DNA from 2 places in the Devosia sp. WQ 349K1 genome. Region 1 is predicted to be linked to the other one. Evidence: predicted binding sites of a transcription regulator. Region 1 holds the regulator's gene; the other holds the start of a gene.
The links. Region 1 encodes LexA, which represses DNA repair genes until DNA is damaged. Its sites were predicted from a motif close to TGTTCNNNNTGTGTTCNG; they were not measured.

Region 1 (15,872 bases):
GAACGCATCCTTCGCTACTATAATCCGGAATGAAAATAGGCCCCGCAATGCGGGGCCTAATTTTATGATGATCTGACCTGCGATTAGCGGGTTTCAATCGGAGCGTAATCGCGTGCGGTCGCGCCTTGGTAGAGTTGGCGCGGACGGCCGATCTTCTTCTGAGGATCGCCGATCATTTCCTTCCATTGGCTGATCCAGCCAACGGTACGAGCCACCGCGAACAGAACGGTGAACATGGAGGTCGGGAAGCCGATCGCATCCAGGATCACACCGGAGTAGAAGTCGACATTTGGATAGAGCTTGCGATCGATGAAGTATTGGTCTTCCAGCGCAATGCGCTCGAGTTCCTGAGCAACCTGCAGGGTTGGATTGTTCTCAACGCCAAGGATGGCGAGAACTTCCTTCGCTGTCTGCTGCATGACCTTCGCACGAGGGTCGAAGTTCTTGTAGACGCGGTGACCAAAGCCCATCAGGCGGAACGGATCGTTCTTGTCTTTCGCACGAGCGATGAACTCGGGAATGCGATCAACAGTGCCGATTTCGCGGAGCATGTTCAGGCATGCTTCGTTGGCGCCGCCGTGAGCAGGTCCCCAGAGGCAGGCAACACCAGCAGCGATGCAGGCGAATGGGTTCGCGTCAGACGAGCCGGACAGGCGCACGGTCGAGGTCGATGCGTTCTGTTCGTGGTCTGCATGCAGGGTAAAGATCAGGTCCATCGCACGGGCGATTTTCGGATCGACCTTGTACTGTTCGGCAGGAACCGAGAAGCACATGTGCAGGAAATTCGCTGCGTAATCCAAGTCGTTACGTGGATAGACGAAGGGCTGACCGACCGAATATTTGTACGCCATAGCTGCGAGCGTTGGGATCTTGGCGATCATACGGATCGAGGCGATCTCGCGCTGCTGTGGGTCATTGATGTCGGTGGAGTCGTGGTAGAACGCCGCCATAGCGCCCACGACACCAGTCATGATGGCCATCGGATGCGCGTCGCGACGGAAGCCGCGATAGAAATAGTGCATCTGCTCGTGCACCATTGTGTGGCGGGTAACGACCTCGTCGAAGTCTTTCAGCTGAGCTGCGGTTGGCAGTTCGCCGTAAAGGAGGAGGTAGGAAACTTCGAGAAAGCTGGAGTGCTCGGCCAGTTGTTCGATTGGGTAACCGCGATAGAGAAGCTCGCCTTTGTCACCATCGATATAGGTGATGGCGCTATCGCAGGCGGCTGTCGAGGTGAAACCGGGGTCGTATGTGAACAGACCGGTCTTGGCATAGAGTGAACGGATATCAACCACATCTGGTCCGACCGACCCGCTTAGGATCGGGAACTCGTGGGTTTCATCTCCGATGACGAGTTTGGCGACTTTGTCGGTCATAGAGCACTCCTCGATTCATCGCAGGCACAAAAGCAAAGCTGGTGCATCGTGCCGGCACCGGCGCCTGACCGCGCCGTTTTCGAGGGTAGAGGTATCAGGTTCTAGGCCTGAGAGGCAACCGATAGGTATGCGCTGGTGCAGTATCGGCGCGGGTGAACCGCGCCGATATTTTAAGGTTTTAGTTGACGGTTACGTCGCCGAGTCGAGCCATGCTTTCTTCGCGGCCGATCAGCACCATTACCTCGAAAATCCCCGGAGAAACGGTGCGTCCGGTGAGCGCCGCACGCAGTGGCTGAGCGAGCTTGCCGAGCTTAAGACCCTTCTCTTCGGCCAGTTTGCGCATGACCGCATCGATCTCTGGCACTGACCAATCGGCAAGGCCCCCTATCGTATCAGCAACGCTTTTCAGCATCTCGCGATTTTCAGGGGTCAGCAATGCTGCTGCGGCCGAGTCAGGCGTGATCGGGCGGGTCGCGTAAATGAACTGCGCCAAGTCGATGAGTTCGAGGACAGTTTTCGCACGAGGCTGAAGTTCTGGAAGCGCGGCGAGCACCGAATTGTGGTTTGCAACCAGACCCGCGTGGTCTTCGGTGCGACCAGTTTCAAGCGCGGTCGCGACCATAACCTCGTAGAGATACGCAGGCTCAGCAGCACGAATGTAGATGCCGTTGATGTTCGCCAGCTTATCGAAGTCAAACCGTGCCGCGCCCTTGTTGAGGGCTTCTAGGCTGAACCACTCAACCATCTGCTCGGTCGAGAAGATTTCTTCGTCGCCGTGGCTCCAGCCTAGGCGCGAGAGATAGTTGCGCATGGCTGCGGGCAAATAGCCCATCTGGCGGTACTGTTCGGCGCCGAGTGCGCCGTGACGCTTGGAGAGCTTTGCGCCGTCAGGACCGTGGATCAGCGGAATATGCGCCATTTCTGGCACAGTCCAACCCATGGCGTTGTAAATGATGATCTGGCGGGCAGCATTGGTGAGGTGGTCGTCGCCACGGATAATGTGGGTGACGCCCATGTCATGGTCGTCGACAACCACGGCATGCATATAGGTCGGTGTGCCGTCCGAACGCAGGATGATGAAGTCGTCGAGGTTTTCGGTCTTGAAGACGACATCGCCCTGGACATGGTCCTTGACGACGATTTCGCCAGACAGCGGAGCCTTGATGCGTACGACTGGCTTCACTCCTTCTGGCGCTTCGCTCACATCCCGGTCGCGCCAATAGCCGTTGTAGCGCGGGGGCTTACCGGCAGCGCGCGCGTCTTCGCGCATCTTGTCGAGTTCTTCGGGCGAGCAGTAGCAGTAGTAAGCGTGGCCCATCTTGACCAGCTCGTGAGCGACTTCCGCGTGGCGCGGTGCGCGTTCAAACTGGCTGATCGGTTCACCTTCCCAGTCGAGGCCGAGCCAAGTCAGGCCATCGATGAGCGCGACAACTGCAGCTTCGGTGGAACGCTCGCGGTCGGTGTCCTCGATACGCAGCAGCATCTTGCCGCCGGAGTGCTTTGCGAAAGCCCAGCTAAACAGGGCGGTACGAGCACCACCAATGTGCAGGTAACCGGTGGGGGATGGGGCGAAACGGGTTACGACCTGAGACATGGTTCCAAGGAATTTTGAGGAAGTGTGCGGCGTGTGTACCATAGCCTTGGGGCAGCGCAAGGGCGAGGGCGCGCGTGGGGAGCGAACGAGTACCGATTTGGTCTCGGTTTAGGCCGATAAATGCCGGACTTTCCGGTGTTTTCGGTCAGGTTTTCCTGCGCCAAATGATCGCTCACCCTTTGGCGACTGCGTATCAGAGGCTTGTCACCGAATTTGGCTTAGCCTTTGAGCAAAGGCGCGGTTTCGTCCTGCTGCCATTTTCGCTCATCGCGGGGATGATTGCCTATACCCTGCTGTTGGGGGAACCGCATTGGCTGGTTCTGGCGACCGGAGCGGTTGTTTGCGCTCTCGGTCTCGTCTGGGCAAGCTGGCGCGCGCCCATTGAGGGTATCCGGCTTATGGTGCAGCTATCAGCCCTGTGGGCCGGGTTTTGCCTCCTGCCGCTTCATGGAGCCCTCTTTGGTACAGAAATGCTGCGCACGCCTTTCTACGGGACCTATGAGGCGCGCGTTGATGAGGTGCTCGGGAGTGACGGCGGGCGGGCGCGGGTCATAATATCGGGCATCACCCCGGATGCAGAGGCGCGGGCTGTGCCAATCCGCCGGGCGCGGTTGATCTTGCCGGTGGATGTGCAGGTGGGGCCCGGCGACATCATTCGCGCTGCAATGCGCTTTGCGCCTATTCCAGGCCCTGTGTTGCCGGGGGCATTCGATGGTCAATTCCATTCGTATTTCAACGGCGTAGGTGCATATGGAAATGTAACGAGCCAGTTTCAGCTGGTACGGAGCGGCGACGGTCTCGCGCTGGATCGGCGCGTACTGGCACTCCGCACAGCCATTGCTGATCGGATCGACATGCACCTTGATGACGCAACCGCAGCGATTGGCAAGGCCATGGTCGTAGGAGACCAGAGCGATATTGATGATGAAACACGGGAGGTTATGGCTGCATCGGGGCTTGCCCATATCTATTCTATTTCGGGCCTACATCTCTCCATCGTCGCGGGAGGGATCTATTTCCTTGTGCGCCTGTTTCTCGCGTCCATCCCCCTCGCGGTCGGCTTGCCGGTAAAAAAGATTGCGGCCGTTGTCGGCTTGCTGTCCGCCTTTGCTTATTTGGCGCTCGCGGGTGGCATCGAAAATGTTCCGGCATTTCGCTCCACATTGATGCTGGCCCTGGTCTTTGGGGCGGTGTTGGCGGGGCGACAGGCCTTGACGATGCGTAACGTTGCGATTGCCGCTCTTGCCATTTTAGTCATTGATCCAGCGAGCATTTTCCGCCCGAGCTTTCAGCTGTCATTCGCCGCTGTCGTAGCGCTGATCGGCGTTTATGAAATGCCGCTTGGCAAAATCCCCAAGTCCAGGGGGCGGTTCAGCCGGGTAGTGAGCCTTGTCTCGGCGACCGCTTGGACGAGCTTCATCGCCGGGGGCGCGACGATGCTTTTTTCGGCCTATCATTTTCAGCAAACAGCTCCATTGGGCGTGGTGGGCAATGTTTTGGCATTGCCGTTTGTTAGCCTGATCATTATGCCGTTTGGCGTGGTTTCAGCCTTTGCCATTCCGTTCGGCCTTGATGCTGCGCCTTTTCAAATCATGGGCTGGGGCATTGACCGGATGGTCGATGTGGCAGAACTGGTCGCTGGCTGGAGTGAAGGGTTTACTGGTAACCCATTGCTTGCAGAATGGACCTTGGTCGCTAGTGTTATCGCATTGGCGTGGTTTGCTTTTCTGCAAACACGATGGCGATTTTTGGGCCCTATTTTCCTCGTGCCGCTGGTGCTTTTTTATGGCTTGGTACCACGGCCGGATATTCTGATCGCCGATACCACTCAGGCGGTCGCAATCCGGGATGGTGACGGATATGGGCTCGTTACGGGACGCGCTGGGAGTTTTGCCGTGGAAGTCTGGGAGCAGCATTTTCAGACGGAAATCAGCGCGCAGCACAGCACCACAAGATGCGACGACCTTGCGTGCGTTTCCGATCAGAATGGCTATAGCGTCGCGACGATAAAGAACGCCGCCGCCTTTGCCGAAGACTGCGGGCGGCATGATCTCGTCATAACCCGCCTTAGAGCGCCCGTATTCTGCACTAGCGTAGGCCAGATCATCGACGCGGATCAGTTAGCCCGAGGTGGCGTACACAGTTTGGTTTGGAATGATGAGGCAGGCCGTTTTGATCTTCGGCCTGCGCTCACAAATCTCAACCGCCCGTGGAGAGCCTTGCAACGGTAACACCAGCGCTTTCGATTTCTGGTCCGCCCAAAGCATAACCGCTCTCATCTGGTGCGGGGATAAGTGTTTGGGTCGTGGTGCCGTAGTTGACGTAGATGCGGAACTTTCCACGGGTTCGGCAGCGCACGCCCGCAGGAATATTCAGCACCGGCACATCGGCCTCGGCGATCAGGTAATCGGCAATGCGCTGGACCAAAGCGCGGTCGCCGCTTGCGGTCTGGTAGAAGATCTTGCCTTGCGAGAGGAGAACCGGAACGCCTTCAACGTCCTCGATAATGACCTCGGCACCGCCTTCGGTTTTCTCCCGCCATAGCTGTGTTTCGCCGCCACCGCGAACGGTAACCGAGACGCCACGCGGCAGGCTGTCGACCCGCGCAACTTTCACGTCGAGAAGGTTTTGCGGCAAGTCGGGCCCGAGACGCTTGGGTGTGATGTAGTTCTGATCCTTGGAGCCCGTGCGTGGCCCGATGAGGAGATGCCCCTCAAAGCTTTCGACAGCGGTGCGTAGCGCGTCGGTCCAAGCGAACAGGGCTGGCAGAGCGACGATGTCATAACCCTCAAAACTCGTGGTTTTGGGAGAAAGGACATCAACGTCGAGGCCGTGCTTGCGGAAGGCCGAATAGAGTTCGCGCACGTGATTGCCGTGCTTAAACCCTTGCGCTTGCGGCATGATCTCCCATGCCCATTCGCTCTGGTAATCATAGACCAGCGCGACGCGGCCTTTATTGGCAAGGCCATCCAAGCCGATGTCGCGTAACTCTTGAGCGACCTGTGTCGCCTCGTGATAGGCCGGGGCTGGTTCGCTATCGGGACGGAGCAGGCCCGCGTGCATCTGCTCTTGGGCCATGGGGGCTTGCCGCCAACGGAAGTAAGAAACCACTTCCGCGCCGTGTGCAAAGGCTTCCCACGCCCAAAGACGTGCCATGCCCGGCAACGGGTCGGGATTAGCAAAAGCCCAGTTCACCGGGCCAGGTTGCTGCTCCATGATCCACCAGCGGCCATGCCCGACCGTGCGGTAGAGATCATGGTGGAAGGCAGCATTGTCCGGATCGCCTTGGCGCAGGTACTGGCGCTTGGTTTCCGCACTCTCATCGGACATCGCAAGGTGACCGATGGGATAGCTGTCCCACGAGGCGATATCGAGTGTTTCGGCCACATCATAGTGGTCGAACTCGGCATAACGGCTCATGAAATTATGGATGACCGGCAGGTCGGGACGCTGGGCCTTGAGGATATCGTATTGGACAGCATTGAAAGCCGCGACCTGATCGGAGGCATAGCGGCGGAAATCTAGCTCATGGCTCGGTGTGGCTTCGCAGACTAAAAGATTGGGCAGTTCGATCTGATCGAAGCGATTGTATTCCATCGACCAGAAGACATTGCCCCACGCCTGATTAAGCGCGTCGATCGTGCCGTATTTCTTTTTAAGCCAGAGGCGGAAACCAGCTTCAGCAGCAGGTGAATAGGAATAGGTCGTGCCGTGGCAGCCATATTCATTGTCGGTCTGCCAGCCAATGAGGGCAGGGTGATCGCCAACGCGTTCGGCGACGTGTCTTGTGATGCGGGCGGCCTCTTCACGATAGCCAAGGTGCGAAAAATCATAGTGGCGGCGAGAGCCGAAGCCGCGATGACGGCCCTGCGCATCCACTGCGAACATGTCTGGATGCTTATCCGCCATCCAGCGCGGCGGGGTCGCCGTGGGCGTGCCGACGATGACCTTAAGGCCATGTTTGTGCAGTACGTCCATCGACCGAGTAAGCCAGTCGAACTGTAAATTGCCGGGCGTAGGCTCGAGGCGTGACCAGGCGAATTCGCCGATCCGCACGACTTTGATCCCGACTTCAGCCATGCGGCGGGCGTCTGCGTCCCACCAATCTTCTGGCCAATGTTCGGGATAGTAGCAAACGCCCAATGCAGGGTACATTTCGTCCTCAGAGCTCTATAGTTGGTTCCGGTAGTCCCGCCACGTCGAGGTCGATGTAGAAGAGGCCACCGGCGACTTTTTCTGCAGCCAGTTGATCTTCGGACAACGTCTTATTGGCGGTCGTGATGAAGAGGCGCTTCAAGTCCTTGCCGCCAAATGCGGGGCACGTGACCTGACTAACGGGCACTTCAATAATGCGGTCTATTGTGCCGTCTGGGGCATAGCGGATGACGCAATTGCCGCCCCAGCGCGCGTTCCAGATATAGCCTTGGCTATCGACAACAGCGCCATCGGGATAGCCGCGGTCGTTTGAGACGTCAGCGAAAACTTCCCATTCGCCGAGGGGCAAGCCTGTTGCCGGGTCTGTCGCGACGGTGAGGATTTTCTGGGTTGGCGTGTCGGTCCAGTAGGCACGCTTGCCGTCGGCGGTGAAGCAGGCTGCATTGGGAATGGCGGCCCCAGAACGGATTTGCGTCAGCTTCCCCTTACGGAAGTGATAGAGCGCGCCTTCGGCTGGCCCTTCGTCCTTGACCATGGTGCCGATCCAATAGCCGCCTGATGGATGGAGGCGACAGTCATTGGAGCGGTTACCCGGATTATCGGCTTCAATAGCGACGATGAGGCTGATCTCACCGGTGACGAGATTGAAACGCTTTAGCCCTGTCTCCGTCGCCAAGGCGAGTTCATCCGCGGAGATGATCGCGGCGGCGGTGACGATCTCGTCAAACGCCCAGCTTTCCTGATCCTTGCCATTTTCATCGACGGCAAAGAGGGTTTGATTATTGATATCAAACCAGAAGAGTTTTTCGCGGTGTGGGTGCCAGAATGGCCCTTCACCAAGGGCGCATTGGCTATCGACAAGTAACTGTGCGGTCTCGCTCACGCCTTGGCTCCTTTGTCATAGGAGGCCACGGCCAGTTTGGCGCGTTCCGAAACTTCGGCGACACTCATGCCGGGCTTAAAGATGTAGGTGCCAAGGCCAAAGCCCGTGCAACCGACAGCGAAGAACTCGTGGAAATTATCGGGGTTGGCGCCGCCGACAGCATAGGTTGGAACGGCAGGCGGCAGGACGGCCTTAACGGCCTTGATGCCTTTGGAGCCCAGAACTTCGGCTGGGAAGAATTTTAGCCCGGTCGCGCCATTGCGAATGGCGGTGAACGCATCGGTGGGTGAGAAGACGCCGGGATAGGAGGCCATGCCCTGGGCTACGGTTTCCTTGATCACCTCCGGATTGGTGTCAGGCGAGACGATGAAGACGCCACCGGCAGCCTTGACGTTACGGACGTCGTCAACGGAAAGCACCGTGCCTGCGCCAATGTCCGCACGGTCTGAAAGCGCCTCTGCCGCAAGGCGAATGCTTTCGAGAGCGTTGGGCGAATTGAGCGGCACTTCAATCAGGGTAATACCGGCATCCACGAGCGCGGTGCAGACGGCAACAGCTTCGTCGTTCTTGAGGCCACGCAGGATGGCGATGATGTGACGATGGTTCATATTTATACTCCTGCGATGCCGGTACGCGCGGCCTTAAGGCCTGCGAGCATGACGTCTGTAACATTTACGATACGGCTCGAAGCGCCGGTCATGCCCAGTACGCGGGCGTAAAGGGCGCATAGATTGTGCGAGCCGATCAGGGGGACGGGGTCGTAACCGATCTTGGAGCGGTTGGCGGCGATCTCAGAGCCAATGAGGAGGCCCGAGAGATAGCCTGCGCACCATGCCGAGCTCCGGCCCGAGAGAAGAGCGCTGGCGCGCGCGGCAAACAACTGCCCGATCAAATTCTCGGGGTGTTCGAGACCCTTGCTGGCGCCAAAGACAAACCCGTCATCGCGATCTGCAGTGGTGAGGTCGCCCTGTAGGGAGTGGCGAAGCACGGAATGGGTTTTGAGAAGATCAAACATCTCGCCGGTCATGGCCGTCGAGAAGCTCTCGATCTTGGTGCCGGAGAGCTTTGCCCACTTGGAGTGGGTGCCGGGCATGCAGACGAGACCGGAATAGTCGGGGGAGATCGCTGCGAGACCAAGGAGCTGAGTCTCCTCGCCACGCATAACGTCATCGCTACCGTGACGCTGGGATACGCCGGGCAAAATGGAGACGCGCAAGCCGCCAGCCATTTCAGGATGGACCGCGCCCGCGGCCAAGTCCTTAAGGTCGGTCGGGGCTTCAAGGTAAGGCGCTTCGAGCCAGCCTTGGCGCGCGCCTGCCATGCCACAGATCAGCACTTCGTCTGGCGCATTTGCCAAGCTTAATTGGCCGATCGTTTCTGTCAGTGCGCCGGGAAAAGCATCGGGGGTCAACTTGCCCATGCCTTTGTCGGAGCTTGCTGTTCCGATTACGGACCCGTCGCCGTCCAGCGCCCAAGCCCTTAAATTTGAGGTGCCCCAGTCAACAGCGACCCATGCTCCTGATTGCATCACTTCGTAGTCCCTCCAAGTCTGCGGCGCGAACGTAAAGCCGGAGACCGACACTGACTAGCCCGTTCTTGTATGGCTTAACCGCAACTGCCTGATTGCACCGCGCGCTGAGTAAGGTGGAATGCGCCGAAAATCAGATTCTCACGGTGTTTAGAGTCATTTGTATGATTTTAAGCTGCGGCCCCGTTCCATTCCAGAATTGCCGTGCTAGAACAGGAGCAAACAGACCCCAGTGCTCCGCAGGGCGGAGAACCAAGGAATTGATCTATGACGGTAGATAACAGCGGCAATGGCGGCCGGAAGCTGCGCTCGCGTGCGTGGTTCGATAATCCCGACAATCCAGACATGACCGCGCTCTATCTTGAGCGCTATATGAACTATGGTGTGTCGCGCGAAGAGCTGCAGTCCGATAAGCCGATTATCGGCATTGCGCAGACCGGCTCCGACCTAAGCCCTTGTAACCGTCACCATATCGTTCTGGCTGAGCGTCTGCGCGAAGGTATTCGCGAAGCAGGCGGTATCGCCATTGAGTTCCCGGTTCACCCGATACAGGAAACCGGTAAGCGCCCGACAGCAGGTCTTGACCGTAACCTGGCCTATTTGGGCCTCGTGGAAGTGCTCTACGGCTATCCGCTGGACGGCGTGGTGCTGACCATTGGTTGCGACAAGACCACACCCGCTATGCTGATGGGTGCGGCGACGGTCAATATTCCGGCGATTGCGCTCTCGGTTGGCCCAATGTTGAACGGCTGGCATAAGGGCGAACGCACTGGCTCTGGCACCATCGTCTGGAAGGCCCGCCAACTGCTCGCCGCTGGCGAAATCGATTATCCAAAGTTCATTGAATTGGTTGCGTCTTCGGCCCCGTCGACTGGCTATTGCAACACCATGGGCACAGCGACAACGATGAACTCGCTGGCTGAAGCTCTTGGCATGCAGCTGCCGGGTTCTGCAGCGATTCCAGCGCCGTATCGTGACCGTCAGGAAATGGCCTATCGCACTGGCAAGCGTGCGGTGGAGATGGTGCGTGAAGACCTCAAGCCATCCGACATTCTGACCAAGGAAAACTTCCTCAACGCTATCGTGGTCAATTCGGCCATCGGCGGCTCGACCAATGCGCCAATCCATATCAATGCGATTGCCAAGCATATTGGTGTCGACCTCAATATCGACGAGTGGCAGGAGCATGGGCACAAGGTGCCGCTCTTGGTGAACTTGCAGCCAGCGGGTGAATATCTCGGTGAGGACTATTACCACGCGGGCGGTGTGCCTGCGGTGGTGAATGAGCTTATGAAACAGAAGCTTATCCACGAGAACGCCCCAACCGTGAACGGCAAGTCGATTGGCGAAAACTGCCGAAATCGTCCGATTGAGGACGACAAGGTCATCCGTCATTTCGACAATCCGATGAAGTCGGAAGCGGGCTTCCTCGTGCTACGTGGCAATCTCTTCGACAGCGCCATTATGAAGACCTCGGTGATCAGCCCCGAGTTCCGCGAGCGCTATCTCTCCGATCCGCAGCATCCGGGCATGTTTGAGGGCAAGGCGGTGGTGTTTGATGGTCCTGAAGACTATCACCACCGGATCGACGATCCCTCGCTTGCTATTGATGAACATACGCTGCTGTTCATGCGCGGCGCGGGGCCAATCGGCTATCCAGGCGCTGCGGAAGTGGTGAACATGCGTCCGCCTAGCTATCTGATTAAGAAGGGCATTTCGTCCCTTGCTTGTATCGGTGATGGTCGTCAGTCGGGCACGTCGGGTTCGCCTTCGATCCTCAACGCGTCGCCTGAAGCGGCGGCTGGTGGCAACCTCGCGATCCTGCGGACGGGCGACCGGGTGCGGATCGACCTCAATAAGGGTGAAGCGGACATTCTCATCTCGGACGAGGAAATCGCCGCCCGCCGTTTGGATCTGAATGCAGAGGGCGGATACAAATTCCCCAAGCATCAGACCCCTTGGCAGGAAATCCAGCGCGGCCTGGTCGGCCAATTGGGCGACGGCGCCATTCTGCGTGGTGCCGACAAATACCAGCGCATTGCCCAGACCGAAGGTCTGCCACGCGACAATCACTAAGCGCGATATGCGTGAGAAAGGGCCCGCGAAAGCGGGCCTTTTTATGCGTCCAGCCAGCGTGGCCGCGATTGGCCTATCTGTGGCTTTTGGCTGGCACTTATGGGCGTCAGCTTTGGCGCGGACATGGCCTTTTAGGGCGCGAAGGGGCGCGTCCTTTAGAGCGGGGATATATGAAAATGGAGGCGGCGCTCGGGCTTAGCCGTGAGCGCAATGCTCGGCTTTGCGCGTGTACTGGCTCAGCGCCTGTGATGTCGAAGGTCGGCGAGCGGGCGTTGGAAGAATATACGCCACTCCGGGGCGCGGGGAGTATCGTGGAGGCGTGTTACAAGAACCAACGCCGCGCAGAACAAAGGGGCAGAGTTTTTCAACTTGCCCCTCCGCCAATTCAGTATTTCCGCATCAGGCCGACCAAGCGGCCCTGAACCCGGACCCGATCGGGCGGGAAAATGCGGGTTTCATAGGCCGGGTTGGCCGCTTCCAGAGCGACCGTATCGCCCTTGCGGCGCAGACGCTTAAGCGTCGCTTCCTCATCGTCGACAAGGGCGACGATGATTTCGCCGTTCGAGGCCGTATCCTGCTTTTTGATGAGGACGGTGTCGCCATCAAAAATGCCTGCGTCGATCATCGAATCCCCACGCACTTCCAATGCGTAGTGTTCGCCTGAGCCGAGCATTTCTGGCGGTACAGCGATGGTGTGCGAGTGGGTCTGGATCGCTTCAATGGGCGTGCCTGCTGCAATGCGGCCCATAACCGGAATGGAGATGGGGCGAGCATAATCGTCAGCGGCGGATGGAAGAGCACGCGCTGGGGGCGCGGCAACCTTGCCGAGAGTGCCTTCAATGACGCTGGGCTCGAACTTTGATTTACGGCCACCCAAGGTCGGGTTCATCGAATCCGGGAGCTTCACCACTTCGAGCGCACGGGCGCGATTGGGAAGGCGGCGGATAAAGCCGCGCTCTTCGAGGGCCGTGATGAGACGGTGAATGCCGGATTTGGACGCCAGATCAAGCGCATCCTTCATCTCGTCGAATGACGGAGGAATACCGCTCTCCTTCATCCGCTCATGGATGAACATCAGCAATTCGTGTTGTTTTTTCGTCAGCATCGGCCCCAGACCCCAGAATCGGAACATAGACGGAACGACTATATGTGTTCCTCAAATGTTCTGCAAGTGTTGCCATGTTCCTGTCAGCACTGCCAAACGACTGTAATATGCGCATGCATAGATGGGTGGTTTTGGCCGGTCCAAGCCCGGGACCCAAACATGCGTAAACGGGTCACAGGCACAGTGCGGCGTTGAGGAGCAAATGCGACTCGTCAGCAAGACGGAACAGATTTAAAAAACCTTAATTTTCAACTTGCCAACCAAGCGTCTTCGCTCGCTAGATAGGCAAGAGAGATTTTTGTTCGTTTTTTGCACACTCATTGGGGGTTAAAATGACCGCTCTAACGAAATTCGGTCGACGCGCCTTTCTTTCGGCGGCCGCACTCGGCGTCGCAGCTCTGTCGCTGACCGGGTCGGTATTGGCGCAGGATGTGACCAAGATTGCAGCTGTGTGGACCGTTCCGGTTGAGCAGCAGTGGGCATCGCGCCTCCACCTCGCGCTGATCGCAGCGCAGGAACGCGGCGAGATCGAATATGTGTATTCGGAAAACGTGTCGAACACCGACTATGAACGCGTCATGCGCGAATATTCGGAACAGGGCGCTAAGCTGGTGATCGGTGAAGCCTTCGGTGTTGAACAGCCAGCGCGTGCCGTTGCTGAAGAATACCCAGAAGTGATGTACCTGATGGGGTCCTCGCTCCAGCCAGTTGAACCAAACTTCGCCACCTTCGACAATTTCATCCAAGAACCAAGCTATTTGACCGGCATGGTTGCGGGCATGAAGACCGAAACCAATAAGATCGGTATGATCGGTGGTTACGCTATTCCAGAAGTGAACCGTCTGATGAACGCCTTTATGCAGGGCGCGCTCTCGGTCAACCCAGAGGTGAAGTTCTCGGTGAGCTTCATCAACTCCTGGTACGATCCTCCGAAGGCCAAGGAATCGGCATTCGCTATGATCGATGCGGGCGCGGACATTCTGTACGCAGAGCGTTTTGGCGTGTCTGACGCTGCCAAGGAACGCGGCGTTCTGGCCATCGGCAACGTGATCGACACCGCAGCGGATTACCCAGGCACCATTCTGGCGTCGGCGCTGTGGCACGGCGAGCCAATGATCAACAAGGCAATTGCCGACATTAAGGCTGGCAGTTTCACCGCTTCGGATTACGGCATTTATGCCTTCCTCGAGCACGGTGGTTCGAGCGCAGTTTATGATGAAGCGCTTGCTGGTGCGGACGCAGTTGCTGCCGCTAAGGCCAAGGAAGCTGAAATCCTTGCTGGTACTTTCAAGGTCGACATCAACGACGCTGAACCAAGCTCCAGCATGTAATCCTTTTTCTGGCCGGGTGTGGGTTTTCCCACGCCCGGCCTATTCTATTTTTTGGGGGCGGCAATGACCGACCAACAGGGGGATGTGGTGCTCTCACTTGAGGGTATCACCAAGCGCTTTGGCAAACTCACCGCGAATGACGGGATTAATCTCAGTCTCAAGCGGGGCGAAATCCTAGCCCTTCTGGGGGAAAACGGCGCCGGCAAAACGACATTGATGAACATTCTCTTCGGGCACTATGTGCAGGATGAGGGTGTGGTTCGTGTTGCGAGCGAGGCTGGCCTTCAAATTTTGCCTGCCGGTTCGCCTGGCGCGGCGTTGAAGGCCGGAATTGGCATGGTCCACCAGCATTTTACGCTGGCGGAAAACCTCGGCGGGCTCGACAATATTCGTCTTGGCACCGAGGGCATGTTTGCGCTTGGGGGCAAATCTACGGCGCGCAAGAAGGTGGAAGCCATTATTGCGGAGAGTGGGCTTGATGTGGACCTTGATCGTCCTGTCGCCAGCCTCACCGTGGGCGAAAAGCAGCGCGTTGAAATCTTGAAGGCGCTCTATCGCAATGTCCGCGTGCTTATTCTGGATGAACCCACCGCGGTTCTGACCCCACAAGAGTCCGAAGGGCTCTTCACCGTTCTGCGCCGCTTGGCTGCGAATGGGCTGGGCGTTATTTTTATCTCTCACAAGCTGGGTGAAGTGCTCTCCGTATCGAGCCGTATTCTGGTTCTGCGGGGCGGCCGCAAGGCCGGTGAGCTCGTCACTGCAAATTCTGATCGTCGCGATATTGCCGACCTGATGGTGGGCAAGGCTGTGGCGGAAGTGAAGCGTACGCCCGCAACGCCGCGCGAGCCGCTGATGAGCTTTGCCAATGTGTCGCTTAAGCAGGGCTCGACCCGTCAATCACTGCGCAATGTCAGCTTTGAACTCAAGGCTGGCGAAATCATCGGTCTGGCCGGTGTGTCGGGCAATGGCCAATCGGGCATTGCCGCACTGATCTCGGGGCTTGCTGTTCCGGACGCTGGCGAAGTGCGCCTTTATGGCGAAGCGCTGACCAAGGCGGACCCGCGTGCGCTGGTTCAGGCTGGTGTGGCGCGCATGCCGGAAGATCGTCAGCATGACGGCGTCGTTGGCACGATGAGTGTTGCTGACAATATCGCCATTGAGGAAGTGCGCAGCGCGCCATACTCGCGCTATGGCCTGCTCAATCGTAAAGCCATGCAGCAGCGGGCGACGGAAGCGATTGCGGCCTATGACGTGCGTTGCCCGGGGCCGGACGCCGAAGCGCGGCTGCTCTCTGGCGGCAATGTGCAGAAGTTGATTTTGGCGCGCGTTCTGGAGCGTTCGCCGCGCGTTATTCTGGCGAACCAGCCCACACGCGGCCTCGACGTTGGCGCGCAATCGGAAGTCCATCGCCGCATTATTGCAGCGCGTGACCGTGGCGCCGCCGTGATGGTGATTTCGGAAGACCTGGACGAATTGTTCGCGCTGGCGGATCGCTTCCTTGTGGTTCACGCCGGGGAGGTCAGCGACGCTGGCCCGAGCGAAAAGCTCGACCGCGGTACGATTGGTTTGTTGATGGCAGGGCAGGCAGCATGAGTTTGCGTCTTGAAAACCGCGCTGACGCTTCTGTCGCGCTCAAACTGCTGGTTTCGCTTGGCTCCGGCATTGCCGCGCTCTTGCTGGTGGCTATTCCTGTTCTGGCTGCGGGGCAAAACCCGATTACGGCCTATGGCCTGATGGTGCAGGGCGCGTTTGGCTCGATGTTCGCGTTTTCCGAAACGCTGAACCGGGCGACGCCGCTTATTCTCACCGGGCTCGCCTGCGCAGTCG
Region 2 (15,872 bases), on a different contig from region 1:
TTGGTTTCGGTCTTGTTCAACGAGGCCGGGCTGATTGTGCTGCTCGCTGTGGCCATCGCGGCGATTGTGACGTTCGTCAACATTGGCCGACACATCATGACCCTGCGCGGCTGGCAGATTGCTTTGCTGTTTATTTCGCAGGCGGTGGGTGTGTTTCTGGCAATGGGCATCATCGCCCTGGTGCTTCCCGTCCCAACCGCCGGCTAATCAGTAGTCAACGCCGACAAAGTAGAGACCCGTTGATGGCGCCATGGCGCCGCAGCGGGTGCGGTCGGCTGCGTCAAGCGCCGCACGGAAATCCGCAGGCGTCCACTTGCCTTCGCCCACCATTTTGAGCGAACCCACCATCGAGCGGACCTGATGGTGCAGGAAACTGCGGGCGCTCGCCGTAACCGAGATATATTCGTCGTCGCCGGTGACGTTGAGCTCATCGAGGGAGCGCATGGGCGATTTTGCCTGACACTCGGACGAGCGGAAGGTGGTGAAATCGTGAAGGCCCAAAATGAGTTGGGCCGCTTCGTGCATCGTGGCGACATCAAGCGGCTTGGGCACATGCCAGACCTGATTGAGCTCCAGCGCGGGAGGCGCGCGGCGCGTGAGGATGCGATATTCGTAGTGGCGGGCTTTGGCCGAAAACCGTGCCTCGAACGTGTCCGGAACAGCTTCGCACTCAACGATCACCACACGATGCTTGCGCATGTGATAATTCATCGCCTCGCGAATACGGAACGGATCCCATTCCTTCGAGAGATTGATATGGGCGACCTGACCAAGGGCGTGCACACCAGCATCGGTGCGCCCAGCGGCTTGGCTGTTGACCGTTTCGCCTGAGAATTTCAGGACAGCTTCTTCCAGCACTTGCTGAACGCTGATCTGGTTCTTCTGACGCTGCCAGCCGTAAAAGGCGGTGCCGTCATATTCGATGGTGAACTTGTAGCGTGGCATTAGCCGACCATCTCAGGGAGTGTGCCGGCGCCGCGCAGGAAGGTGGCGGCGTCCATAGCGCCCTTGCCTTCGCGCTGAACTTGCGTGAGGCGCACAGAACCCTCGCCACAGGCAATAACGAGTTCTCCGCCCAGGAAGGTGCCCGGAGCGCCAGAACCGGTCTCCAGCTGCGAGCGGAGGGCTTTAACGCGATAGGTCTTGCCGCCGAGGGTCATCTCAAACCAAGCGCCGGGGAAGGGCGAGAGACCACGAATGGTGTTGTGGACCGCTTCCGCAGATTGGGTGAAATCGAGCTTGGCTTCAGCCTTGTCGATCTTGGCGGCGTAGGTGACGCCTTCCGCTGGCTGAGGCGTAAAATCGAGGCTGCCGCGTTCGAGTGCGGCCAGTGCGCGACCCATAAGGTCTGCGCCGACACGCATCATATTGTCGTGCAGCTCGCCCGCCGTCATGGTCGGGGTGATGGGGATGATCTCGGTGGGGCCCATGCCACCAGTATCAAGGCCCTCGTCCATCTGCATGACGACAATGCCAGTTTGCTTGTCGCCCGACATGATCGAGCGCTGCATCGGCGCGGCACCGCGCCAGCGTGGCAGGAGGGAGCCGTGAAGGTTCAAGCAGCCGTATTCCGGCGCTTCCAGAACCGCCTTGGGCAGCAGTAGACCATAGGCCACAACAATTGCGACCTCGGCCTCAAGGGATGCGAAAGTGGCTTGTTCTTCTTCGCTTTTCAGCGATTTCGGCGTGAATACTGGAATGCCAAAGGCTTCAGCGGCCTCGTGAACCGGGCTTTTGCGCTCGGCCTGGCCACGGCCTGCAGGCTTTGGAGCGCGCGTGTAAACGGCGACAACCTCATGCCCTGCCGAAACAATTTCGGTCAGCGTTGGGACAGAAAATTCGGGCGTGCCCATGAAAACGATACGCATGGCCAAGTGCCTCTTTTAATATTGTCCCAACGGAAAAGGAGAGGGGCCGGAGCCCCTCAATCCAAATTGGCTTAGCGCGCAGACAGGCGGGCCTGCTTGTCGAACTTTTTGATGACGCGATCGCGCTTCAAGCGGCTCAGATAGTCGATGTAAAGAACGCCATCGAGGTGGTCGAGTTCGTGCTGAATGCAGACGGCCAGCTTGCCATCGGCATCGACAGTGATCTCTTTGCCTTCAAGGTTGGTGTACTTTACCGTCACCGTGCTCGGGCGTTCTACTTCGTAGTAGAGTTCTGGGATAGAGAGGCAACCCTCTTCAGTGACCTGAATTTCCTCACCAAATTGGGTGATCTCTGGGTTGATCATGACATGGGGCGCAGGCTCATCGCCTTCGTTGGCCACGTCGATCACAACGATACGCTTCATGACGCCAATCTGTGGCGCAGCCAAGCCAATGCCTGGCGCGGCATACATGGTTTCCAGCATGTCTGCTGCCAGCGTTTTGATCTCGTCGTCGATCTCAACGATCGGGTCGCAAACAGCGCGTAGGCGCGCATCGGGAATGATCAAAATGGGGCGGATAGCCATGGCAGAAGGTCCGGCAATGGAAGGATTGTCATGGATATGGCGATTTCCGGGCTCTTGGTCAACCTTAGTGGTGTCACACGAGAACATTTTGCGAACGAAAGAATCGGATTAGGATTGCTCCATGAGCGATCTCGACCAAACTCTTTTTACTCTCGGCAGCTTGCCGATTTCCATTGGCGTCACCCTCGTGGGCGTGTTGGCATTGGCGCTGCTGATCGCGCTTATTGCTGTGATGTCCAGCAATCGTGGCACCCTAGAGCGCGCCGAAATGCAGGCGGCGCAGAATTTAGAGAGCGTACGCTCGGGGCTTAACGATCAGATTTTGCAGCGTGATTCCCGTTTGCGCGAAATCGAGGGACAGCTTCAGCACGAGCGCGAGCGCGCGACTGAGCAGATGTTTTCCGAGCGGGATCGTGCGGCCGACATGCAGGCGGAACTGGCGGCAATGCGCACGCGGCTTGACGAGCAGGCCCGTAATCATGCCACCGAGCTGAAGCGCTTCACCGAAGCGCGCCAGCAGATGACGGATGAGTTCAAGGCCATCGCGGGTGACGTCATGCGCACCCATAGCGAGACTTTTACCAAGCAGAATCGCGAACAGGTTGATGTCCTCCTGAAACCCCTTCAGGAGAAAATAACCGAATTCCATCAAGGGCTTATAAGGGATCGATCGGCAATGTCCGAGCAGATTCGGGCCTTGTCGGAAAGCAATCTCCAGATCACCACCGAAGCGCAGAACCTGACGCGTGCGCTTAAGGGCAGTTCGCAGACGCAAGGCGCGTGGGGGGAAATGATCCTCTCCACAATTCTTGAACAGTCCGGCCTGCGTGAGGGTGAGCAGTATTTCACCCAGCAGAGCCACACGAGTGAGGATAATCAGCGCCTGCGCACAGACGTCGAAATCCGCATGCCCAATGGCGATGTGCTGGTGATCGATAGCAAGGTGTCCCTCACTGCTTTTGAATCCTTCGTCAATTCGCCCGAAGACGAGCGAGAAACATACCTCCGAGCGCATATCCATTCGGTCCGGACGCACATTACCACGCTGGGCGACAAGGGGTATAACCGGGCCGCAAAGTCTAGTCTGGACTACGTAATGATGTTTGTGCCGATTGAATCGGCGCTGGCGACCGCCATTCAGCACGACGCCAAATTGGTCGAGTTTGGCATGTCCAAGGGCGTCATGCTGACGACCCCGACAACGCTGATGACCGTGTTGCGCACGGTGCGCAATGTTTGGGACATCGAAAAGCGCCACCAGAACGCCGAGGAAATCGCTGAACGCGCTGGCAAACTCTATGAAAAGGTTGCCGGATTCCTCTCGAGCATGGATCAGGTCGAAAAGGGCCTCAACACCGCACAAGCCAATTTCGCCAAGGCCAAGGATCAGCTGTCGTCCGGTCGCGGCAATGTCGTTCGGCAGGTCGAGCAGTTGCGGGATTTGGGAGCAAAGACCAGCAAATCGCTACCCCCTGGGTGGGAAGGACGGGACGATGATGCTCCCGTTCTGAGGTTGGTCAACGACGAACCTCTTGATTTGAATTAAGGTTTGGGCCCCGTCGAAAGCGGGGCCTTTACTTATCACATTTGAGAATAGCGACGAACCACGGACCGCTATGATCCGTTCCTAGCCGACAGCACACGCTGAATGGGAGAAGGAAATGGTACGTCAGCACGATAATCCCGGTCACCTCCTGCCGCAGGACGTGATGGAAGATGGCACCGATCAGCCGGGGATTGCCCACCCTTATAGCCAGAATGAAATCGACGATTTGCTTTATGGATCAGATCGTTCGGTCGAAGAGCGGGTCGAGCGGCTGCGCGAAATTCGCGATGAAATGGCGATGCGCGTGAGCGGCGATCTTGGTGGCGGTGATCCGCAATCGCTGGTTGATGAACTCGATAGTGCCATCTCGGCGCTGACCGGTGATTTGGAAGATGCGGAGGACTATCCCGATATCACTGGCGCTGTGTCATCAGATCCGGCAGATCATCTCGATGCCCTATCGCCCGACGATGTCGATGCGCGAGACGCGTTGATCGGCGAAGAAGAGCTTTATGGTGACGACGACGGGCCGGTCGATGACGAGCACAGCTGGAATGGGTCGGACGAGTTTCGTCCCCATATCTAACTGAAATCGCTCAGATTTCGGTGCGGGCGCGCAGCGCCTGGCTGAGCGTGCCTTCGTCGAGATAATCCAGCTCGCCACCGATGGGCACGCCGTGGGCGAGGCGGGTGATGCGAATGCCTGTGTTGAGCAGGTGATCGGTAATGTAATGGGCTGTGGTTTGGCCTTCGACGGTCGCGTTCATGGCCAGCACCATCTCGGAATATTCTGGTGCGCGGGCGATGAGGGCGTCGAGGTTGAGGTCTTCCGGGCCAACGCCATCCAGCGCCGAGAGAACGCCACCGAGGACGTGATAGCGAACCTGCCCAACGCCTGCGCGTTCCAGCGCCCAGAGGTCGCCAACATCTTGCACGACAATCAAAATCCCGCTTTGCCCGCGCTTGGGGTCAGAGCAAATTGTGCAGGGGGATTTGGTATCGACATTGCCGCAAACTTCGCAGGTGCAGACGGCTGCGACGGCACGATCAAGGGCTGCTGACAGCGGGATCATCAGCTGTTCTTTTTTCTTGATCATCTGCAAAACGGCGCGGCGGGCCGAACGCGGTCCCAACCCCGGCAGACGTGCCAAGAGCAGAATAAGTTGCTCAATTTCCGGTCCGCCGGTGGTTGCCATTTATGGGCCTTTTTGGGGCATCTGGCTGGCACTTATGCGCCCGACGAGGGGCGCAAGGCTGGCGCAGTGGGGCCAATGATGGCCCGAGAACAATTGAGACCTAGAACGGCAGCTTCATGCCTGGAGGCAGGGGCAGGCCAGCGGTGACTTCAGCCATCTTGCGCTGGGTTTCCGCTTCGCTCTTGCCGCGCGCATCGTTGAACGCCGCCAACACCAGGTCTTCGAGAACTTCCACTTCCGCGGGATTGGCCAGCGATGGGTCGATCTTTATCGACTTCATCTCGCCCTTGCCCGAAAGAGCAACGGTGACCATGCCGCCGCCGGCGCGACCTTCGACAACCAGCTCAGCGAGCTCGTTCTGCATGGTTTCCATCTTGGCCTTCATTTCACTGGCGGCCTTCATCATTCCCATGATGTCTTTCATTCGTCGTCCTCTTCGAGTGGGGCTTGCGCTACTTCTTCTTCTGCAACAACGGCGTCTTCACGCACGGTCACGTTCACAAGTTTTGCGCCCGGAAATGCTTCAAAGATCGCTTTGACCACCGGATCGTCATGCGCCTCGGCGGTTGCGGCGTCTTTTTTCTTCTGAACTTCTTGCCGGATGGTCAGACCTTCCGGCGCCTTGGTCGAAACCATGACCAGCCAACGCTGGCCGGTCCATGTCTGCAAGCGGGCAGACAATGTACCGATAATCGCTGGGTCTGCGCCCGGTTCCAAAGCGACCTCGATGCGGCCTTGTTCAAAGGAGACGGGACGCATCTGGCTTTCGAGAGCGAGCTTGGTCAGCACATCGCGCTTGGCCGAGGCCAAGGAGATAATATCACGGTAGCTCGAGATGGTAGCAAAGGCCGGGGCGACTTCGGCACGCGGTTGCGTTGATACTTGCGCCATGGGTTGCTGCGCGACCAGTTGCGGAGCATTGACGCGCATGGCGGTTGCGCCGCCGCCGCCAGAACCAGACGGGCCGCTTGGAATGCGCGGAGGCATGGACTGACCGCCACCACCATTGCCGTTGCCAGCAGGGAAACCACCCTGCGTGATCTTGGCAATCACTTCATCGGGGCTTGGCAGGTCTGCGGCGTAAGCGAGGCGAATGAGGGTCATCTCGGCCGCTTGCAAAGCATTGCCCGCTCGGCCGGTTTCTTCATTACCCTTAAAGAGGATCTGCCAAGCGCGGGTGAGGGCGCGCATGGTGAGACGGGAGGCAAGGTCTTGGCCGCGATTGCGTTCGTCCGGCGTCAGCGAGGCGTCTTCGCCTGCGGCGGGGACGACTTTGATGCGGGTGACGAGATGGGTGAACTCAGCCAAGTCCGACAGCATGGTCTGCGGATCGGCGCCGAGATCATAAAGCTCACGCAAAGTGGTGAGGGCTTCGCCAATCCGACCGCCCATCAAATCTTCGAAGAGATCAATGATGCGAGCGCGGTCGCCAAGGCCAAGCATGGCCTTAACTGTTGAGGAGGTGACTGTGCCATTGCCGTGGGCGATCGCCTGATCGAGCAAGGAAAGACTATCACGGGCCGAGCCTTCGCCGGCGCGCACGATCATTGCCAAAGCGTCAGTTTCGAAACTGATACCTTCCTTATCGAGAATAGTCTCGAGATAGTCGGACATGATCTCCGCTGGAATGCGGCGCAGATCGAAACGCTGGCAGCGCGACAGAATGGTGATCGGAACCTTGCGGATTTCCGTCGTCGCGAAAATGAATTTGACGTATGGCGGCGGCTCTTCGAGGGTTTTCAGCAGCCCGTTAAAGGCGGCGGTCGAGAGCATGTGCACTTCGTCGATGACGTAGACTTTGTATGGCGCTGAGCTCGGGCCGTATTTGACCGAGTCGATAATCTCACGAATGTCGCCAATGCCGGTATTAGAGGCCGCGTCCATTTCGATCACGTCGACATGGCGGCCTTCAATAATCGCGCGGCAGTGCACGCCCTCTTTGCTGAGGTCAAGCTGGGGGTGGCGACCGTTCTCGTCTTCATAATTGAAGGCGCGGGCCAGAATACGCGCGGTTGTGGTTTTGCCCACGCCGCGCACACCCGTCATGATGAAGGCGTGGTGGATACGGTTTTGCGCAAAGGCATTGCCCAGCGTCTGCACCATCGCGTCTTGACCCACGAGGGTCGAGAAATCGGTGGGGCGATATTTGCGGGCGAGGACGAGGTAGGGCGAGGTCTTGGTTTCAGCCATTGAGCCCGTCCAATCGCATATCGGGGAATCTGCCTTGGTTCATTCTCTGAACATAGGACATGGAAAGCCATCCCGCAAAAGCCTCTTGGCCAATTGGGGACGAAAAAGCTCGATACGAACAGAGAAGTGAGTAGGAGGTTGGACATCGACCCGTGAGGATCTCACCTGGGCTGCTTCCTTCCGGACCTGACCCGATCGACGAGGAACACGTCCGCGCCAACCTCCCGAAGCGCTATATGCGGAGTAATCGCGGAAGATGCAAGGGGTTGATCAACTTCGTCCCAAGCGGAAACCAATCGGCCGCAGCAGGGTTTAGATCGAACGAGGTTTGACAAGGCAGATGAATGCCCCCGCATATTGCGATTATTGGTACGGGCCCGACCGGGATTTATACTTTCAAGCATTTGGTCGACGCAGGCGGTGTTGGAGCCATCACGCTTTTTGAAAAGGGGTGGGAGGCCGGTGTCGGCATGCCCTATTCGCCACAGACGGCCGATCGCACCATGTTGGCCAATATCGCCAGTATCGAAATTCCTGCCATTGAGATGACCTATCTCGACTTTCTGAGATCACTGCCACACGCGGTTCTGCGCGATTATGGCGTTGATCCGCTTGAGCTTGATGATCGGGCGTTTACGCCACGGGTGTTGCTGGGGCGGTTCTTTCGCCACCAATTTCTAAAGCTCGTCGAAACGGCAGAGGACCGGGGCATTCTGGTGAGTGTTTCGGAAAACACCGAAATTATCGATGTGGAACGGGACGAGGGGCTGTTTTATCTCGTCGCGGGTGAGGGCCAAAGATTTGGGCCTTTTGAGCGGGTCGTGGTTGCGACGGGGCATGAATTTGAGCCTGACGACGATCTTTCGGATGGCTATTTTCCGAACCCTTGGTCGGGACTGTTGAGTGCTGACATTCCCGGCGTCCGCGTCGGCATTATGGGGACGTCGCTGTCGTCCATTGATGCGGCCATGGCGGTGGTGACCCAGCACGGGCGTTTTATCCCGGATGAGGACGCATTGCGCTTTGAGCTCAATGAGGGCTCGCCCCTGCGCATCACGCTGATGTCGCGTCATGGGATTTTGCCGGAGGCGGATTTTTATTGCCCCATTCCCTATACGGATTTGCGGTTTTTGACCTCAGCTGCGCTGGAAGAATGTGCGCATAGCGAGAACGTGCTCGACGACGCCTTTGCTCTGTTTGCGCAGGAGCTGGGGGAGGCGGACCCGGACTATGCAAGTGCGATTGGGCTCGCTGACCTTACCGCTGACAGTTTTGCCGATGCTTATTTTGCCCAACGTCTCGCGGCGGACCCGTTTCGCTGGGCGCGCGCAAATCTGGCTGAAGTGGAGCGCAATAAGCAGAACCGTGTCACGGTTGAGTGGCGCTATGCGCTTTTACGGATGCACGAGAAATTTGAGACGCTGGTCGCAGAGTTTTCGGAGGTGGACGCCGAGCGTTTTGCCCAGGGGCTCAAGCGGGTCTTTATCGATAACTATGCGGCAGTGCCCTCGGAATCGATACGACGCCTTCTGGCGCTGCGGGATGCAGGGGTGTTGGAGGTGGTGGCGCTGGGCGAGGACTATCAGCTCGACCACGGCGAGCAGGGGACGAGCATTGTGACCGACAGCGAGACGCTGGATTTTGCGGTTTTCATCGATGCGCGCGGGCAAAAGGCGCTGGAAACCGGGCACCTGAAATTCCCGACGCTGCGCAAGGAATTGCTCGCGGCCGGGCAGGACGTTCCGCAGGTGGCGGAGGATTATTCGCTTCTGAGCCCGGTCAAAGACCATCGTCGGCTCTATCTCGCCGCGATCCCCTACTTGATGCACGAGCGTCCCTTCGCGCAGGGCATTGTGGTCTCCGACGACATTGGTGAAACCATTGCCAAGGCTGTCGCACAAAGCGCAGAGGCTGGCTCGGACAGTCAGAAACGCCGTCGGCCAGCCTATGCTGCACGTTAAGGCGCGGTGACGGGGAAATCGAAATAGGTGTCGGGGAAAGGTTCGTTCGCGAGCGTGTAGTGCCACCATTCTTCGGCATAGGGTTTGAACCCGTGGCGTTCGAGCAAGGTTTTAAGCTTGTCGCGGTTGGTGGTGGCAAGCTCTGAAATGCCCGATGCGCCGTGGTGGGACATCTCGTCAAAGCAATCATAGCCGGAGCCAAAGTCCAAAACACCATCGTCAAAGCGCTCTGGGAGGATGCAATCGACGAGGGGCTGCTCGGGCGTATAGGGCGTGGATGGAGCGCCATCGAGCGACTGGATGGTGAGATCGACCGTGCTGCCGCGGCTGTGGCCGGATCTTTCGGCGATATAGCCGAGGTCAAACAGCGTGGACTTAGCAACGCGCACATAAAACTCGCCTTGCATGGCCAGATCATCGATGTCGCGGGCCCAGGCGGCGAAATCGGCAACGGCCTGTGCCGGGCGATAGCAATCATAAACCCGGATGGCGAGGTTTTCGGTCGCCAGCTCGGTGGCGGCGGCTTTTAATGCAGCGGCGGCCTGTTGAGTGAGAATGCACTCGGGCGCTTGATAGCCGGTGATTGGGCGGCCGACAAAGTTATGCGCGCCAGCATAACGCATGTCTTGAGCGATTTCGGGCGCATATTGGGAGAGGTAGACGAAGTCTTTTGGCAGTGCTTCGTTGGCAAAGGAAGACGTAGAGACAATGCTTGAGAGGAGGAAAAGAGAAATAGATTTTCGGTGCATTTGTATAATAATTCTCAGATATTATGTGCTTTGAATACCTTGCATGAACTCGGTTGAGCCTTCGGTAATAACGGGGTCTCTTTTGGCTTCAAATCGCCTTGCTCATGCTGATTGACGCGTCTATCCACTCAGATTGTAGTCTGACGAACCCAAAGAGGAAATCTCTCTTGGCCAAACGCCGCCATCCGACGCCTTTACGCACCTCCAGCGAGGATATTGCAGCCTCGCGCAAGGCCCCCGATACCGCTCAAACGCGTAGTCCGACCTATCGTCTGGCCTTTGCCGACGATGAATTTATGACGTCTGAAGACACGCGGGGCATTCGCTTCCAACTGGAATACCTCAAGCCAGAATGGCGACTGCGCGAACAGGGGATCAACTCCACCGTGGTCTTGTTCGGCGGGGCGCGTATTCCTGAGCCGGGCAAGCCGGCATGGGCCGCCAAGAACGAGGTGCAGAAGAAGAACCTTGAGGCCGCCTCGCGCTATTACGAGGAAGCGCGCCATTTTGCGCAGCTCGCGTCCAAGACCGCAGCAACGCTCGACTACAAGGAATTTGTGGTGACGACGGGCGGTGGTCCGGGTGTGATGGAGGCGGGCAACCGCGGCGCTGACGATGTTGGCGCACCCTCAATCGGGCTCAATATCGTTTTGCCGCATGAGCAGGCGCCGAACACCTATGTGACGCCAGAACTGGCGTTCAACTTCCACTATTTCGCCACGCGCAAAATTCACTTCCTGCTGCGCGCCAAGGCGGTGGCCGTGTTCCCCGGCGGGTTCGGGACGCTCGATGAGTTCTTTGAAACCCTGACGCTCATCCAGACTGGACGCATGGACAAAGTACCCGTGCTGCTGTTCGGGCGCGAGTTTTGGACCAAGGTGATCAACCTTGAGGCCCTGGCCGAAGCCGGGACGATTTCGCCATCCGACCCAGACTTATTCACGGTGGTTGATACTGCCGAGGAGGGCTGGGCCGTCGTCTGCCAACACTACAATCTGCCTCAACCGACTTAAATCTCCTCCCCATCAGCACAGGACGCGCGCGTGGAAAAGTTTGATCTTGTCGTCATTGGTTCCGGTCCCGCAGGGCGTCGCGCAGCGATCCAAGCTGCAAAGCTAGGGCGCTCTGTGCTGGTGGTGGAAAATCGGCTGAGGTTGGGGGGCGTGTCCGTGCATACGGGCACTATTCCCTCCAAGACGCTGCGCGAGACAGTACTCAATCTCTCCGGTTGGCGTGAGCGCGGCTTTTACGGCATGTCTTACCGCGTCAAGAAAGAGATCGACGGCAAAGATTTGACGGCGCGTCTGCGCAAAACGCTCGATTATGAAATCGAAGTGCTCGAGCATCAGTTTGCCCGCAATGGCGTACGCACTTTCGGTGGTATCGCCCGGTTTGCCGATGAGCACACCATTGTGGTCACTGATCACGACGGCGAAGATCATCGTTATGGGTTTGATTTTGCGGTGATTGCGGTGGGCACGGCCCCCTATCGTCCGGCCAATATCGAATTTGATCACCATACCATTGTCGATAGTGACGCAATGGTCAGCGAAATTCGCGTGCCGCGCAGTCTCACTGTTGTCGGGGCCGGGGTGATCGGCATTGAATATGCCACGATTTTCTCGGCGCTTGACGTGCCTGTGACCATTGTCGAGCCGCGCGAAAACTTCTTGGACTTTATTGATCGCGAGATCATCGAAGAGTTTACCCATGACCTGCGCCAACGTGGCGTCGCCATGCGTCTCGGTTCGCCCGTGACCAAGGTGGAAAAGGACAATATGGGGCAGGCGGTGGCAACGCTGGGTGACGGGCGACAAGTGCGCTCGGACATGTTGCTTTATGCTGCCGGGCGGGTCGGGGCGACGGCGGATCTCGGGCTTGAAAGCTGTGGGGTCGTGCCGGATAGCCGCGGGCGGCTGGCGGTAAATCCCGATACGCTGCAAACTCAGGTGCCCCATATTTATGCCGCAGGCGATGTTATTGGCTTTCCGGCGCTCGCTTCAACTTCGATGGAGCAGGGGCGACTCGCGGCATTGCACGCCTTTAAAGCGCAGGTACCCAAGAAGCAGGAGAGTTTTCCGTATGGCATTTATGCCGTGCCAGAAATCTCAACGGTTGGGCTCACCGAAGCGCAGGTGCGCGAGCAAAAGATCCCCTATGAATGCGGCATAGCTCGTTTCCGCGAAACCTCGCGCGGCCACATCATGGGGCTGCAATCGGGCATGATGAAGCTCATTGTTTCGCTCGAAAACCGCAAGCTTTTGGGCGTTCATATCGTGGGCGAAGGGGCGACCGAGCTGATTCACATCGGGCAGGCGGTGATCAATCTGGGCGCGCCACTCGATTATCTGGTCGAGGCCACCTTCAATTATCCGACGCTGGCGGAGGCCTATAAGATCGCCGCGCTCGATGCGTGGAACCGCATGCCGCAAGTGGTGCCGGTGGCACCCGTGGCCGACAAGGCGACGCCAACACCTGAGGCCAATCCGGACAATGCCAATTAAGCGCCCTAACGGCTAAACAAGGCGCAGGAGGGTGGCTTCAATCCAGCCGTCAATGTGACGGATTGGGTATGCGTATACTTGTCCCTGCGACATTGTTGCCTAGGACACAATTTTTCGATACTCCATTGCGACTAGGCATGGGGCGACCCATGGCTCTGGGAGGGTAATTTCACGGAAACGCGGCAAGCGTTGGTGTGCAATTGCATGCACATTCGTGCCTCCCAGAAAGCCAAGCCTACGGCAAAAGACCAAGCGCCAAGACCGTGGACGCAAGGCTTATGGGAGTGAACTTCAATGGTTGATCAGGGTGCGGAGCACAAGCCGCACATCGTTGCGAAGGGCCTGATGTGGCTCTTCGCTGTTGTGCTGGGCGTCATCGGGCTGATCTATGTCGGCGCTGGTGCTTACCTCGCGAGCCTGGGTGGCTCGATTTATTACGTGGTCGCAGGCGCATTGTTCGTCGTCGCGGCCCATTATCTGTTCCACGGAAAGCGTCTCGGCGCGTGGATTTTCGGCGGCGCTCTTGCCCTTTCGGTCATTTGGGCCTTGTGGGAAGTGGGCTTTGATTGGTGGGCACTGATGCCACGCCTGCTGATCCCAGTTGCCTTTGGGATTTGGCTGCTGATGCCTTGGGCGCAGACCGCGCTTAAGGGTAAGCTGGGCTTTGCCACCCGCGTTCCAGCTGGGGCCGCAGGCCTGATTGCTGCTGGTACTGTGGTTTCGGTTGGTCTTGGCGCAGGGCTCTTTGCGGTGAATGCGCCGAACCTGCCGCAGGACCCAAGGTTCCAGACCGGCATGGGGGCATTCCCTGTTGCAGCCAATGGAGGCGCAGCCTCCGGGCAGACTGGCGAAGACTGGCCATATTTTGGTGGCGATCAGGGCCAGCAGAAATATTCGCCGCTTGACCAGATCAACCTCTCGAACGTCTCCAAGCTGCAAGTGGCTTGGGAAATGCCGGTTGGTAAGCGTCCGGCCAACAACGCTATGCCGATCAAGATCGATGACACGATCTATATCTGTAATGGCAATAGCGAACTGTTCAGCCTCGATGCACGCACTGGCGCTGAAAACTGGACTTTTGACGCCTCTGAAGGTCATGGCAGCACCTGCCGTGGCGTGACCTATTACAAGGCACCGGGCCTGACCGGAGAATGCGCTGAGCGTATTATCGCTGGCACCGGTTCTGCCAAGCTTGTGGCGCTTGACGCCAAGACCGGCGAGGCCTGTTCGGACTTCGGCAATGCCGGTTTTGTCGACCTGCTCGTTGGCATGGAAGACCATGAAGGCAAGATCATCGGCGGTTACTACAAGGTCACCTCCGCTCCAACCTTCGTGCGTGGCAAGGTGGTTGTTGGCGGTTGGGTGACTGACGGTCAGTACTGGGGCGAAGCCTCTGGCGTTATCCGCGCCTTTGACGCGGTAACCGGTGATATGTCCTGGGCTTGGGATATGGGGCGTCCGGATGAGCCGGGCCAGCCACCAAATGGCGAAAGCTTTACCGTTGCAACGCCGAACAGCTGGGCTCCGGCCGCAGCGGACGAAAAGCTCGGTCTTGTCTACCTGCCGACCGGCAATGCGACCCCAGACTTCTACGGGGCGCAGCGTCGTGAGTTTGACGACAAGTACAGCTCTTCGGTTGTGGCGCTCGACGCGACCACTGGCCGTGTTCAGTGGTCCTTCCAGACCAAGCATCACGACATTTGGGACCATGACATTGCGTCCCCACCGACACTGATCGATCTGCCAGATTCCAACGGCGCTCTGCGTCAGGCTCTGATTCAGGCGACCAAGGCTGGTGAAGTTTTCGTTCTCGATCGTAGGACCGGCGAGCCGATCTTTGACGTGACCGAAACCCCAATGCCGCAGACCGGCGGTGTGCCGGAAGAACGTATCTCCCCAACCCAGCCCTATTCCAACTCTCTGCCGTCCTTCCGTGGCGCAGATCTGACGGAAGCGGATATGTGGGGCGTATCGCCTTTCGATCAGCTCTACTGCCGCATCATGTTCAAGCAGGCGCGCTACGAAGGCAATAATACCCCTCCGGGTCTGACCCCTTCGATCCAGTCGCCGAGCACCTTTGGCTCGATCAACTGGGGCGGCGTTTCGGTCGATCCGATCAATGGCGTGATGCTGGTCAACAACAACCGTTTTGCCAGCTACATCAAGCTGCTCGACCGCGAAACGGCTGACGGGATGGGCATTGAGCCACAGGGCGAATGGGGTGACCCGCGCGAAGTGGGTGGCGTCGTGGCGCAGAAGTTCGTGCCTTACGCAGCCTTCCCACAGTTCTGGCTGACCGCGCTTGGCGTGCCGTGCATTGATCCGCCATATGGCTATATCAGTGCTGTTGACCTCAATACCGGTAAGCTGTTGTGGAGCAACACCTTTGGTTCGTCCAAGGGCCAGGGCGCATTGGGCATCAAGGTGCCGTTTGAACTGCCAATGGGCACACCAACACACGGCGGTTCGATGATTACCGCTGGTGGTCTGGGCTTCATCTCGGCGGCTTCGGACAACATCTTCCGCGCCTATGATCTCAAGACCGGTGAAGTTGTTTGGCAGTATGAACTGCCAGCCGCTGGTGGCGCGCCGATCAGCTACACGCTGGATGGCGAACAATACATCACCATCATGGCCGGTGGTCAGGGTGCGATCCAATCGCGCTACTCGACCAAGATGGTCTCGTTCAAGCTGCCAAGCTAAGAAAGCCAACCCATGACATGAGAAGGCCGGGTGCTTGCGCCCGGCCTTTTCGTTTTAGTGGCTGCGCTGATTGCCGAGATTGGAAATCGTCGCGCGCAGCGCTGCGGGTTTGACCGGCTTTGTCACCACGGCAATGCCGCGCTCTTCGGCAATGGCGCGGACCTGCGGGCTGCGGTCGGCGGTGACGAGGGCGGCGGGCAAGTGGCCGCCGAGATTGTGGCGGAGCCATTCGATCGCGTCGAGCCCGGAGGTTTGATCGAGGTGATAATCCATCAGCACGAGATCAGGGTACCAGCCCTCCAATAGCCCCTCTTTGTCGATCTGCTTGAGCGACAGGGCGGAGCGGACTTCACAACCCCAATTGGTAAGAAGGCCTTCCATGGCCTCGATGATGTCGCGTTCATTGTCGACGCAGAGGACTTTTAGGTTCAGCACGCCGATGGTGGCTTCCGGGGTCTCGCGCTTGAGACTGATGGTGCCGCGCAGTGGGCGCGCAACAGGCAGATAGATGGAAAAGCGCGAGCCGCGACCTTCCTTGCTGTCGAGCTCCAGAGTGAGATCGGCGGCG

Region 2: rmuC (DNA recombination protein RmuC) is a predicted target of LexA. The motif match lies at 2,535-2,552, and genes of this name have one in related genera.

Annotation. Positions count from the first base shown of each region.
Region 1 is NZ_JAENGO010000001.1:278,124-293,995, reverse strand. Features, by position in the region: gene JHL21_RS01260 (lipid-A-disaccharide synthase) at 1-33, shown strand, start outside; gene gltA (citrate synthase) at 84-1,373, opposite strand; gene gltX (glutamate--tRNA ligase) at 1,552-2,967, opposite strand; gene JHL21_RS01245 (ComEC/Rec2 family competence protein) at 3,147-5,198, shown strand; gene JHL21_RS01240 (beta-galactosidase) at 5,167-7,122, opposite strand; gene JHL21_RS01235 (SMP-30/gluconolactonase/LRE family protein) at 7,130-8,005, opposite strand; gene JHL21_RS01230 (2-dehydro-3-deoxy-6-phosphogalactonate aldolase) at 8,002-8,613, opposite strand; gene JHL21_RS01225 (2-dehydro-3-deoxygalactonokinase) at 8,616-9,533, opposite strand; gene JHL21_RS01220 (IlvD/Edd family dehydratase) at 9,801-11,609, shown strand; gene lexA (transcriptional repressor LexA) at 11,995-12,714, opposite strand; gene JHL21_RS01210 (BMP family protein) at 13,047-14,045, shown strand; gene JHL21_RS01205 (ABC transporter ATP-binding protein) at 14,109-15,638, shown strand; gene JHL21_RS01200 (ABC transporter permease) at 15,635-15,872, shown strand, end outside.
Region 2 is NZ_JAENGO010000010.1:36,384-52,255, reverse strand. Features, by position in the region: gene JHL21_RS17375 (hypothetical protein) at 1-207, shown strand, start outside; gene truA (tRNA pseudouridine(38-40) synthase TruA) at 208-945, opposite strand; gene fmt (methionyl-tRNA formyltransferase) at 945-1,868, opposite strand; gene def (peptide deformylase) at 1,940-2,455, opposite strand; gene rmuC (DNA recombination protein RmuC) at 2,577-4,001, shown strand; gene JHL21_RS17350 (hypothetical protein) at 4,117-4,587, shown strand; gene recR (recombination mediator RecR) at 4,598-5,197, opposite strand; gene JHL21_RS17340 (YbaB/EbfC family nucleoid-associated protein) at 5,298-5,621, opposite strand; gene JHL21_RS17335 (DNA polymerase III subunit gamma/tau) at 5,618-7,387, opposite strand; RNA gene ffs (signal recognition particle sRNA small type) at 7,516-7,614, opposite strand; gene JHL21_RS17325 (FAD/NAD(P)-binding protein) at 7,732-9,348, shown strand; gene JHL21_RS17320 (M15 family metallopeptidase) at 9,345-10,097, opposite strand; gene JHL21_RS17315 (LOG family protein) at 10,265-11,110, shown strand; gene sthA (Si-specific NAD(P)(+) transhydrogenase) at 11,141-12,601, shown strand; gene JHL21_RS17305 (membrane-bound PQQ-dependent dehydrogenase, glucose/quinate/shikimate family) at 12,896-15,304, shown strand; gene JHL21_RS17300 (PAS-domain containing protein) at 15,359-15,872, opposite strand, start outside.